2 regions of the Cobetia sp. BMC6 genome follow, and region 1 is predicted to be linked to the other one. Evidence: predicted binding sites of a transcription regulator. Region 1 holds the regulator's gene; the other holds the start of a gene.

Region 1 (5,979 bases):
TGCTGTGGCGGGCCGGCGTTCTGCTGCTCGGCGGTCATGAAGGGCGCATTGATGACGCTCAGGCTGTCGCCACGCTCGGCATTGAAGCCCATCGCCTCGCGCACCAGCGAATCGATCTGTGCCAGCTGGTCGGCTGCCAGCGGTTCGCTGGTCGGGTTGCCGTCACTGTCCATGATGCGGCGGTGATTGATCACCACCGCCACCGAGAGATTATCGAGGCGACCCAGGCGCGCACGGGTGTGGCGCACGCGCTTGTTGACTTCATAGTTGATGGTGCTGCTGCGCTGATAGTTGCTCAGACCGCTGGCCGCGTCGTCAGTCTGTGTGGTGCCGTCAGCATTCGCCGCGTCATCGGCATTGATGGGCGAGGCGGCAATCCCCGGGGGCGTGTTGGAGAGGGCACCCGGCACGCCGCCGATGCCGAGCATCTCGCCGGCGCCGATGTTGTTGAGCTGTTCACTGCGCACCGCTGCGCTGCCCGGTTGCTGGTTGGGCGTGTAGTGCTCTTCGGTCTCTTCGGCGTGGGAGAAATCGAGCTGGGCGCTGACCTCGGCGCGGAAGTTGTCGCGTCCCACCAGTGGCGTCAGCAGAGCATTGATGCGCGATTGATAGCTGCGCTCCAGTGCCTGGGCATATTCTAGCGCGCTGCCATCGAGATTGAGCGCATCGCCCGCCGGGCGCGACAGCGGATTGCCGTCCTGATCGACGACGGTGATGTCTTCGCTGGCCAGGCCCTGCACGCTGCCGGCCACCAGGTGCTGGATAGCCTGGATCTGACGTGCCTTGAGCTGCTGTCCGCCCTTGAGTTCTACCACCACGGAAGCGGTCGCTGGGCGGCGCTCGCGCACGAAGACGGAATCTTCCGGCAGTGCCAGGTGCACACGAGCGCTGGACACGGGCTCGAGACTGGCGATGGTGCGCGACAGCTCGCCGGACAGGGCGCGCTGGTAATTGACGTGTTCGGTGAACTGGCTGATGCCGAAGGCCTGGGTATCCATCAGCTCGAAGCCGGAACCGCCCTGGCTGGGCAGGCCCTGCTGGGCAAGTGCCAGACGCAGGCGATAGACATCCTCCTTGGGGACTTCGACGGTGGCGCCTTCATTGCTCAGCCGATAGGGCACGCCGGTCTGCTCCAGCTGCGCGACGATCTCGCCGCCTTCGCTGGCGGGCAGATCACGATAGAGCACACTCCACTGGGTGCCAGCGCCCCACAGCAACAACGCGACGATGACAGCCACGCTGAAGGCGGCCGCCATGATGAGCGGCAGACGTGGCAATGCCGCCAGGCGTGCCAACAAGGGGTTGGCTGGCTTGTCCGATGATTCTGACGTCGTGGAGGTGCCCGACTGGGGCGCTGTCTGGCTGGGTGTACTCATGCAGATGTCCGATAAGCGCCGTGGTCTGAACTCGCAGCGGGTGATTCCAGCAAGCAGGGCGAAACATGAAAACGATGGATCAACAATGTCGCGTTTCGCAGCGCCTTCTTGCGTAGGTTGGCCATTATCGAAGCTGGGCGCACATCCAATCAGACGAATAGCGTCGCAAAACAGGGGTATTAGTCACTTTCAGCCGCTCGACTGACTGGTAGTCTGAGCCCCACTGAAAGCGGCAGACGAATGGCGCGTGTTGAGAAAGGAGAGGCGGGATGGCGATTGAGGCAGTCGGCGCGGCGATGTCATCCGCGATGACGGGCAGTCTGCAGCAGCTCGATCAGATGGCGGCGCAGGCGGCCGGGAGCAACGCTCAGTCGGTGGGCGCAGTGTCAGAGGCCAGCGGCACTGATGCTCAGGGCTTTGCCGGCATGCTCAAGGATTCGCTGGCGCGCGTCAGCCAGTCACAGCAGGTCGCGGCAGGCCAGGCCAGGGCCTTCGAGCTGGGCAGCCCGGATGTCAGCCTCGATCAGGTCATGGTGGCAGGCCAGAAGGCCTCACTGGAATTCGAGATGACCGTACAGGTGCGCAACAAGCTGCTGAGTGCCTACAAGGAAATCATGAACATGGCGGTGTGATTCATGCCCACATTCCAATGAAAAAGGGCAGACGCGATGCGTCTGCCCTTTTTGTTTGCTGCTGCTGGATATTGCTGACGGAGATTGAAATGCACGAGCGCTGTTGACTAAAAGGAGCAATATCAACAAGGCCACTAACCTCTGCCAACGACCGGCCTGCCACTCTTGCTCAGTGACAGGCCTATGCAGCATGTGAGCCAGAGATCAGCCCAGCAGAGACAGCACGTTCTGCGGTACCTGGTTGGCCTGTGTCAGCATGGAAGTCCCCGCCTGCTGCAGAATCTGTGCAGTGGTCATGCTGGAGACTTCTTCTGCATAGTCAGCATCCTGAATACGCGACTGGGCAGACGCCAGGTTGGTTTCGGTCGTCGCTAGGTTGGTGATGGCAGAGTCGAAACGGTTCTGCACGGCACCGAGGTCCGAGCGCATGCCATCAACTTGTTTTAGTGCATCATCCAACGCTGCGAGCGGGTCTTTTGTAGCAGTTGCATCACTTGTGCTTTCGAGTGTTAAGCTGCCATCTTCTTTTGCATAAATTTCGTTGCCAGCACCATCGGTGATTTTTCCATTGTCATTGGCATAAATGGTTTCGCCTGCAGTTCCAGCGAACTTTGAGCTATCAAAGCCAGAAGTAAATAAAGCATTGCCTGCACCAGCAATACCGCCGGTGACAGCATTGGCGTTAGTGATCGAGAAATTATCTCCTGTAGTCGCTACGTCATCGTCGAGATCAATGTTGTAAGAGCTAGCAGCGTCAGCGTTGATATCTTTTTCAAGTTGTGCTTTAGAGGTTGTCAGGTTGGTAGCAGAAAATTCATCATCGTTGGCTGAAGCTGCATAAGTAGTGTTGCCGGACTTTATGTAATTGTCTGCGCCAGCTAAAGTATTGGTGTTGCCTTGGGATAAGTAAGTCGTTATATCTGAAATTGAAGCTTGAGTATCAGATCCTGAATTGGTTTCACTAAGGTTGTTCGCGCCATCGAAATAAAGCTTGTTTCCACTGTTGGCATCAGTGAGATTTCCACTGTCGTCAACCAGAACCTCTTGTTCCTCGCCGCCAAGTGAGATAGTGATAGCATTTGTGTCACCTGCAGAAGGTGTGAGCTGAGTGGCTGTACCAGCGCCACCAATATCTGCTACTGTTGCATCATAGCTGAAGGATTCACTGTCAGAAGCATAAGTGTATACTGTTCCACTTCCACCAACTTGGGTTATCTTTGCTCCATCCTCAGTGATTTCTCCAAATACGTCACTAATCGTAGCAGCTGCATTGAAGTCTGCGTCAGTATATTGGCCAGCTATACTTGTAGACTCTGCAAAACCTGCTGCCATTAAATCTGTTTCAGTGGCAGTGTTATTTTTTATTCCATTGCCATCAACATTAAAGCCCGTCAGGCCCAAGGTTTCAGTATTGATCTGCTTGAGGTCAATTGTGATTACTTCACCATCATTGGCCCCCACCTGGATGCTCATGGTGTTGTCTTCTTGAAGAACGTCAATACCATTGAAACTTGTCTGTTCAGAGATACGAGTGATTTCTTCAAGACGTAGATCAATTTCATTCTGAATGGAAGTCAGGTCATCGGCGTTATTGGTCCCATTCTGTGCTTGGACAGTCAGCTCACGGACACGCTGCAGGTTATCGTTGACCTGATTCAATGCGCCTTCAGCGGTCTGGGCGACGGAGATGCCGTCGTTGGCGTTACGCTGCGCCTGGGACAGGCCGGTGATCTGGGAATCCATGCGGTTGGCGATGGCCTGACCGGCGGCGTCGTCCTTGGCGCTGTTGATACGCAGGCCGGAGGACAGACGTTCCATGGAGGTGTTCAGGGCGTTCTGGGACTGATTCAGGTTCTGCTGAGTCACCATGGAAAGGGTATTGGTATTGATCACTGAAGCCATGTGTCACTTCCTGTCGTAATGGGGAGATAGATGGCGTGTCGCCAGTAACGACTCCTGTGCCGTTGCTTCAGTTATCGTCGCGGCGCGACAGAACTTTAGAAATTTTTTGCAGCCTTTTGACCTTTCTCATTCCGGCTGTCTCGCTGGCTTTCCTTGCGCGCTCTTCATACGGGCGCTCCTCGTGACATCCTCGCTCCACTCTCGCTTCACCCTCGCGACATTCTGTCGATCTGCTGTCGGGGTTGTACGTGTCTCGTCTTCCCTCTTTGTCTCTTCACGTCTGCCTTCATTTCCGCCTCCCCGAGGCAGAGTGGCGACGTAAGGCAGGAAAGCCGTCGCTGAGGGTAGCTATTCGAGCGAATGGTTTGTGGCGGGGGCGCGACAATACGCTGGGAACAGGAGTCCCGAGGATGGGGGGGCACGACCCTGAGTCAAACGACCCCGAGGGATGCAAGCGAGGACCAGGACGCCGATGTATACCGCCAATGGGCGCATGGCCCAGCAGGATATCTACTCTGAATACCAACCGCTGGTGCGCCGGATCGCGCTGCAGCTGCAAGTGCGCTTGCCAGCGAGTGTCGATCTCGAGGATCTGATTCAGGCTGGCATGTTGGGGCTGTGTGAATGCGTGGGCCGCTATGAGCAGGGTCACGGCGCCAGCTTTGCCACCTATGCCAGTCAGCGCATCCGCGGCGCGATGCTCGATGAGCTGCGCTCGCGTGACTGGTTGCCACGCAGTGTGCGGCGGGCCGGGCGCGAGCTAGAGAGCGTGATCCAGCAGCTGGAGCAGAGCCTGGGCTATCCGCCGGAGGAGACCCAGATCGCCGCCGCCATGGGGCTTGAGCTGGAAGATTACCGACGCCTGCTGCTGGACACCAACAACGGCATGGTGATGTCGCTGGACGAGATGATGGATGAGGAAGGCGGGCTGGCGGGCGGTTATACCTCGCCCGAGGCGACGCCCTTCGCCACGCCGTTTGCCTTGCCGCACGAGGCGCTGGAAGAGGCCGATACGCGGCGGGCCTTGAATGAGGCCATCGCGCGGCTGCCGGAGCGCGAGAAGCTGTTGATGGCGCTCTACTATCAGGAGAAGCTCAACCTCAAGGAGATCGGCGCGGTACTCGATGTCACCGAATCGCGTGTCTCGCAGCTGCATTCCCAGGCCGTGCGTCGGCTGCAGGGTGTGCTGGCACCGCATCTGGTGGCGCGGGCGGGCAAGCGTCGCCGTTGAGTCTGTATCGTCTTGAGCCTTCTTCGTTTCCCCGAGCTTTATCCTCTTGCTGAACCGTCTTGCTGTTACGCCTGCCCTTGTGTCTCCTGTCTCCTGTCTCACTTTCTCCTGTCCCTATTCCGCCCGCCCCAACCAAGAACACCGCCCTGAGAGGCGGTGTTCTTGGTTATCACTCGAGCATGTCGTCAGACGTGATCAGTAGCTCTCGCGCTCCGGTTCCGACTTGACGCGGCGTTCCTCTTCGCTGAGGTGCTGGGCCTGCTCGTCGATATGGCCATCCAGATGCCAGTCGTCTTCCATGCCGGTGACGCGGTCGTTCATCACGCCTTCCTCATTGTCGACCTGCTGCACGACGCCTTCTTCTGTTTCAGAGGCGGCTTCCTGTTGCTGGGCAGCGAGCTCTTCCTCGCTCAACTCCGGCTCAGGTTCGGCATCGAAGTCGAATTCCAGCTGACCGGTTTCCGGCTCGGTGATGGCTTCCTCGACCCAGGCGGCGCTCAGCGGACTGGTGGTGGAGGGCGCCACTACATAGTGGCCGGGGTGATCGCCTTCCTCGGCATCCAGTTCCTGACGCGGCTTGCTGGTGACACTGGCGGCCAGAATCACGATCAGCACGTGTATGGCGGTCAGGGTATAGAGGAAGCCGACGGCCCCGAAGCGCTCCATCAGCAGACCCGCGGTGAGCGGGCCCAGAATCGCGCCCGCGCCATGCATCAGCACCAGCGTGCCGCTGGCGGAGATGATCTGTGGCGTGGTCAGCAGGTTGTTGGCCGCGGCCAGGAACAGCGAGTACTGGGTCAGGATCAACCCGCCGAGGCCTGCACCCAGCAGCGCCATG
Region 2 (5,979 bases), 230 kb from region 1:
AGCACATCCTCTGCTTCCGCGAAGACGTTGTAGCGAATCTGGATACCGAGCGCCTCGCAGCGACTGATTCGCCAATCGATGATGCCGATCATCTCGCGACGCCGCTCGCTCTGCGCGGTGAGGCGAATCTGGCCACCGGGTTGATCGGCGGCTTCCAGCACTACTACCTGATGCCCACGTTCACCGGCGACACGTGCGGCCTCGAGCCCTGCCGGGCCCGCCCCGATGATCACGACCTTTCGGGTGACCTCGGCAGGCGTGATGTCATGCGGCTGCTCCAGCTCCCGCCCGGTCGCAGCGTTATGGATGCAGTAAGCGGAGCCGCCCTGATAGATGCGATCAAGACAATAATTGGCCCCGACACAGGGGCGAATATCCTCTTCCTTTCCGGCCAACAGCTTGCGCACGATGTGCGGGTCCGCCATGTGGGCACGCGTCATGCCGACCATGTCGACCTTGCCGGTGGCGATGGCGTGGCGCGCGGTGGCGATGTCCTGAATCTTGGCACCGTGGAAGGTCGGGAAATCCATCGCCTCACGAATCTGTCCAGCGAAGTCGAGATGCGGCGCACTGGCCATGCCCTGGATCGGGATGACATCGGTGAGCCCTGCATCGGTATCGATATGGCCGCGCACCACATTGAGAAAATCGACCTGACCGCTATCGCGCAGCAGACGCGAGACTTCCAGGCCATCACTGGCGTCCAGTCCGCCACGCAGGCACTCATCCCCGGTGTAGCGAACGCCGACGATGAACTCGTTGCCCACCCGTGCGCGAATGGCGCTCAACACTTCCATGGTGAAGCGCAGTCGATTCTCGAGACTGCCGCCATAGGGGCCCTCCAGGGTATTGGTGAGCGGCGACCAGAACTGGTCCATCAGATGGCCATAGGCCTGCAGCTCGATACCATCAAGACCCGCCGCCTGCATCCGTTCTGCGGCATCCGCATAATCATTGATGAGACGCGTGATATCCCAGTCCTCGACCCGCTTGGGAAAGGCGCGATGAGCCGCCTCGCGACGATGCGACGCCGACACGACAGGTAGCCAGTCGGCCTTGTCCCAACGCGTACGCCGCCCCAGGTGGGTGAGCTGGATCATCACCGCGGTGCCGTGCTCATGGCAGGCATCGGTCAGCTCGCTCAGCCATGGCACCACCTCATCACGCCAGGCGAGAATATTGTTGAACACCGGCGGACTATCCCTGGCGACCGAGGCGGAGCCTGCTGTCATGGTCAAGGCGATACCGGCACGCGCACGCTCCTCGTGATAGGCGCGATAACGTGCCTTGGGCATGCCATCTTCGGGATAGGCGGGCTCGTGGGAGGTCATCATCAAGCGATTCTTGAGGGTGAGGTGCTTGAGCGTGAACGGTGTGAGCAGCGGATCCAGAGCCATGCGGCCTCCTGAACGTCAGGTCATGAGACATCACAAACAGAGATGCCTTTATCGTGTACACATGTGTACATGAGCTGACTATAGCCCTAGAATCCAGATCGTGCGTCGCTGGAAATGGCGTTCTAGTCCCGCTGGCGCAGACAGAATCGTCACTGTCGCAGACAGCATGCTCGAGACGCGCCACTCCCCCCGTGCTGGTGTCATGCTTGGGTCTTCGAGCCCCCGACGACAGCATCCCCCGCCTGTCAGCCCTTCAGGAGCCCGCCCATGACAGAGAGCACCGCCACACGACCCGAGAGTGCGAGCGCCAGGCCGGAGGGACGCGGCAAGGCCGAAGACTGGCTGGAAGCCGCCTATCAGCAACTGTTGCTCGGTGGCGTGGATTCGGTGCGCGTTCTGACGCTGGCCAAGACATTGGGACTGTCTCGCACCAGCTTCTATTGGAGCTTCAAGGACCGCGATGCCCTGCTCGCTGCCTTGCTCGCCCGATGGGATGCTCACAATACCGCTAGCTTGATCGGGCGCTGCGAGCAATACGCGGCCACGGTGGTGGAGGCCATGCTGAATGTCTTCGACTGCTGGCTGGATGAGTCGCTTTTCGACTCCCGCTTCGAGCTGGCGATCCGCAACTGGGGCTTGAAGAATGATGAGGTCGCCGCTGTCGTCGACCGGGCGGATCAGGCACGCTTACAGGCACTGACCGCGATGCTGATGCGTCATGGCCAGCCTGGCCCCCAGGCTGATGTCCGAGCGCGCACCATTTACCTGACCCAGATCGGCTATCTGTCGATGCGCACACAGGAAAGCGTCAGCGAGCGCATCAGCCGCGTCGCCGAGTACGTCGAGGTCTTCGTCGGCGAGCGCTGTGCCCCCCAGGAGGTGGCACGCTTCGCGGCGCGACATCCGGCCTGAAAAACAAAGCCCTCACCGACGTCGGTCGGCAAGGGCTTGGCGCAGGACCGAACTCAGGGTTCAGTCTGGAGCAGAGCGCGCTCAGAAGGCTTCCCACTCCTCCTCTTCGCGGCGCTGGGACCCGCGCGTGGCATTTGCCGGGGACGGGAAAGCCGTCTGCTCGGCATCCCCCATCGGCTGCGCGTTCATGTGCGACATGGACTGATGCGACATGGACTGATACGGCAAGGCCTGGCGCGACATTGATGAATTTGCCATGTCCTGGGCGCCCGCCACCTTGAAGCCTGCCATCAGCTGCTCCAGTGCCTGAGCCTGAGCGCTCATGCTGCGCGCTGCGCCACTGACCTGATTGACCAGGGTGGTGTTCTGCTGCGTCATCGCATCCAGCTCGCTGACCGCGGTATTCACCTGGCCGACGCCGGCACTCTGCTCACGCGCGCCGGCACTGATCTCGGCGATCATGTCGTTGACACGCTCGACACTGGAGAGAATCTCGGCCATCGCCTGACTGGCGTCCTTCACCTGCGCCACGCCCTGCTGCGTGTGCGAGATCGACTCGTCGATCAGGCCGCGAATCTCGCGGGATGCATCGCTCGAGCGCGTCGCCAGGGTGCGCACTTCCTGCGCGACCACCGCGAAGCCACGCCCATGCTCTCCGGCCCGCGCCGCTTCCACCGAGGCGTTGAGCTCCAGAATGTTGGTCTGGAAGGCGATGCCGTCGATCAGACTGATGATCTCGCTGATGCGCTCGGCGGAGCGGTTTATGTCTTCCATGCTCGCCTGCGCCTTGCGCATGTCGTCATTGCCGCGGCGCGCCTGCTCGGAGGTCGAATTGACCAGCTGGCTGGCCTGCTGGGCGGAATCGGCACTGTGTTGCACGGTGGTGGTGATCTCCTCCATCGAGGCCGAGGTTTCCTGCAGGCTGGAGGCGGACTGCTCGGTGCGTGCCGAAAGCTCCTCGTTGCCCTGGGCAATCTCGCCGGCAGCCTGATTGACGGCGCCCGTGGTGCCCCGTACCTGACCGACCACACGACTCAGGTCCTCGCCGACGCTGTTCATGGCCGCGGTCAGCTTGCCGATCTCATCCTGACGCTGACTGGTGATGCGCTGGGACAGATCGCCCCGCGCCAGCGCCTGAGCCAGTGACACCAGCGCATCCAGCGGACGACTGATCAGACGACGCTCGAGGAAGTAAAGGATACCGGCCACGACCAGCGCCAACAGCAGTGCCAATCCGAAGACCTGATTGCGGACCTGCGTGATGCCCGCCGTCACTTCCTGCTTGTCGATCGTGGTCGCCACCACCCAGTCCCAGGCCGGATAGTGCTGGAAGCTGGTGATACGATCGCTGTCTTCTCCCGCCAGGCGGTAATCGATCTGACCGCTGTCGGCAGCAAAGAGCGGCGCGAAGGTCGGCTCACCCTGCGCATTCTTGAAATCCATCAGCGAGCGGCCCTGCCACTGACCCGTCGTCAGTACCTTGCCCTGCTGGCCCGGCGCCGTGCTCGCCACCAGACTGAAGTCCTTCTCATGCAGCTGGATATTGGTGATGGTGGCATACAGCTCATCGATCTGCTCGCCGACATCCACCCCGATGAACGAGGCCCCGATGAGGTTGTCATTGAAGTCGGTGATCGGGCGATAGCGCGTCATGTAGTGACGGCCCGCCAGATAGAGCATGCCGGTATAGGGCTGGCCGGCATTCAGCGCATCCTTGACCCCACCACTCAGCGTCAGCCCGAGCAGGCTTGAGCCATCTTCGGTCTTGAGGGTGGTGGCGATCCGCACGAAATCCTCACCATCGCGCACGAAGAAGCTGACCGGGGCACCAGTGCGATTGGCGAAGTCGGCCAGATAACCGGATTGATTGTTGAGCATGAAGCCGGCATTGAGCAGCGCCGGGGCATCACGCTCGCCGATCGGCAGACGTCGGTCCTCGATCAGCGTGAAGTTGTCAGGAATGGTCGCCAGGAAGGCATTGAGCATGCGGGTCACGCTGGACTGCATGGTGGTGTCGAACAGCTCGATGGTGTTGGTGATCTGTTGCTGCTGCTGAGCGAGAGCGCGTTCTGTCTCGCCTTCCACCTGATGCATGCTGGCCGTCGAGAACACCAGGCCCAGCGCCGTGAAGGCTGCCATCATCAACAGCAATACCAGCAAGGCGAGCTTGCTGCCGACACTGGCGCGGGCCAGACGCTTTCTTGTTGTCATCACTACGCGATACCCCGATCCAAGAGAGAAGTATCACGTCTATCGGCCACCGGACGCAGAACTGTAGCGATCCTGCTGACGAGGGGTTGCTGAAGAGTTGGCACTGACAAGGGGGGGCTGGCCAGCGGGGCCTTGGAGTGCCGCTGATCAGTACCCCCTCATTCATGCCTCACTCATCCCTTGTCCCACATCCATTGCGTCTCATCCATTACCCCTTAGCGTCTCGTCTGCCACCAGTCATCCAGCAGCTGGCGCTCGGCATCGGTCATCTGGGTCATGTTGGCCAGCGGCATGCTCTTGTCGACCACCGTGCGCTGATGGATACGCATGGCCTGACGCTGGATGTCATCCCAGCCATTGAAGGCCACGCCGGCCGCCGGGGCCGTCAAGCCGATCAAGTTCGGCGTGTCACTGTGACAGCCGGCGCAGCGTTGCTCGACGATATGGCTGACCTTGTCTCGCAGGGCCTGATTCTCCCCCAGGCCCTGGTTGACCGCAGCGCTGCTGGCCGTGACAGATGCTGAAGACGCTGTAGTCTGGGCGGTCGCAGGCGCCGTCTGTGAGCGCGGCGCGCAGAGCAGGATCACGCCGATCAACGCCAACACTGCCCCCACGGGCACCCAAAGGCGCTTGACGCCCTTGTGATGATCCACCGTGGCGATGCGGATCAGACCGCCCATCACCAGCAACAGAAGGATGACGCCAAGGCGAGAGTCATTGGCATACAGCAGCGGGTAGTGGTTGCTGATCATCATCAGCACCGCAGGCAGCGTGATGAAGGTGTTGTGTACCGAGCGCTGCTTTGCGCGCTGGCCGTGGACCGGGTCCGGCGTTGCCCCACGCTGCGCAGCGGCCAGCAGCGCCTTCTGACCCGGGATGATCACATTGAAGACGTTGCCCGCCATGATGCTGCCCATCAGCGCGCCCATCACCAGAAAGGCAGCACGCCCCGCGAACAGTTCGGTCGCGACCCACGCCGCCAGCGTCAGCCACATACCGACCGCGACGAACAGCGCACCGGCATGGCGCTTGAAGGGGCTGCGGCACAGCGCCTCGTAGCCCAGCCAGCCGCCGACGAGCACGCCCAGAGCGCTGCACACGGCCAGGGTGCCGCTCATCTCGAACACGCGCGGGTCGATCAGGTAGGCGTGAGGCTGCAGCAGGTAGATCAGCGTGAACAGCCCCATCCCGGACAGCCAGGTGACGTAGGCTTCCCACTTGAACCAGTGGATCTCGCTGGGCAGCCGTTCGCTGACCCCATCATGGCGAAACAGATGATAGAGGCCGCCACCGTGTACCGCCCACAGCTCACCGCCGGGGCGACCATCGACCGCATGAGTAGCGGGCTTGCGCCGATTGTCGAGCCAGATGAAGAAGAACGATGCGCCGATCCAGGCGATCCCCGCCATGACATGCAGCCAGCGGGTCAGCAGCATCGCCCAATCGAGAAGATATGCGC

Evidence for each region. The regulator FliA, encoded in region 1, starts transcription of late flagellar genes. The targets are predictions, from matches to a motif close to CTAAAGTTNNNNNNNNNNCNGCCGATA.
Region 2: the regulator FliA is predicted to act here: its motif matches at 4,561-4,587, upstream of MKZ40_RS09420 (Cache 3/Cache 2 fusion domain-containing protein).

What each region holds. Positions count from the first base shown of each region.
Region 1 is NZ_JAKUMF010000003.1:239,219-245,197, forward strand. Features, by position in the region: gene fliF (flagellar basal-body MS-ring/collar protein FliF) at 1-1,376, opposite strand, end outside; gene fliE (flagellar hook-basal body complex protein FliE) at 1,646-2,008, shown strand; gene MKZ40_RS08480 (flagellin) at 2,213-3,910, opposite strand; gene MKZ40_RS08485 (RNA polymerase sigma factor FliA) at 4,383-5,141, shown strand; gene MKZ40_RS08490 (MFS transporter) at 5,337-5,979, opposite strand, start outside.
Region 2 is NZ_JAKUMF010000003.1:472,875-478,853, forward strand. Features, by position in the region: gene MKZ40_RS09410 (NADH:flavin oxidoreductase) at 1-1,397, opposite strand, end outside; gene MKZ40_RS09415 (TetR/AcrR family transcriptional regulator) at 1,665-2,309, shown strand; gene MKZ40_RS09420 (Cache 3/Cache 2 fusion domain-containing protein) at 2,391-4,520, opposite strand; gene MKZ40_RS09425 (urate hydroxylase PuuD) at 4,736-5,979, opposite strand, start outside.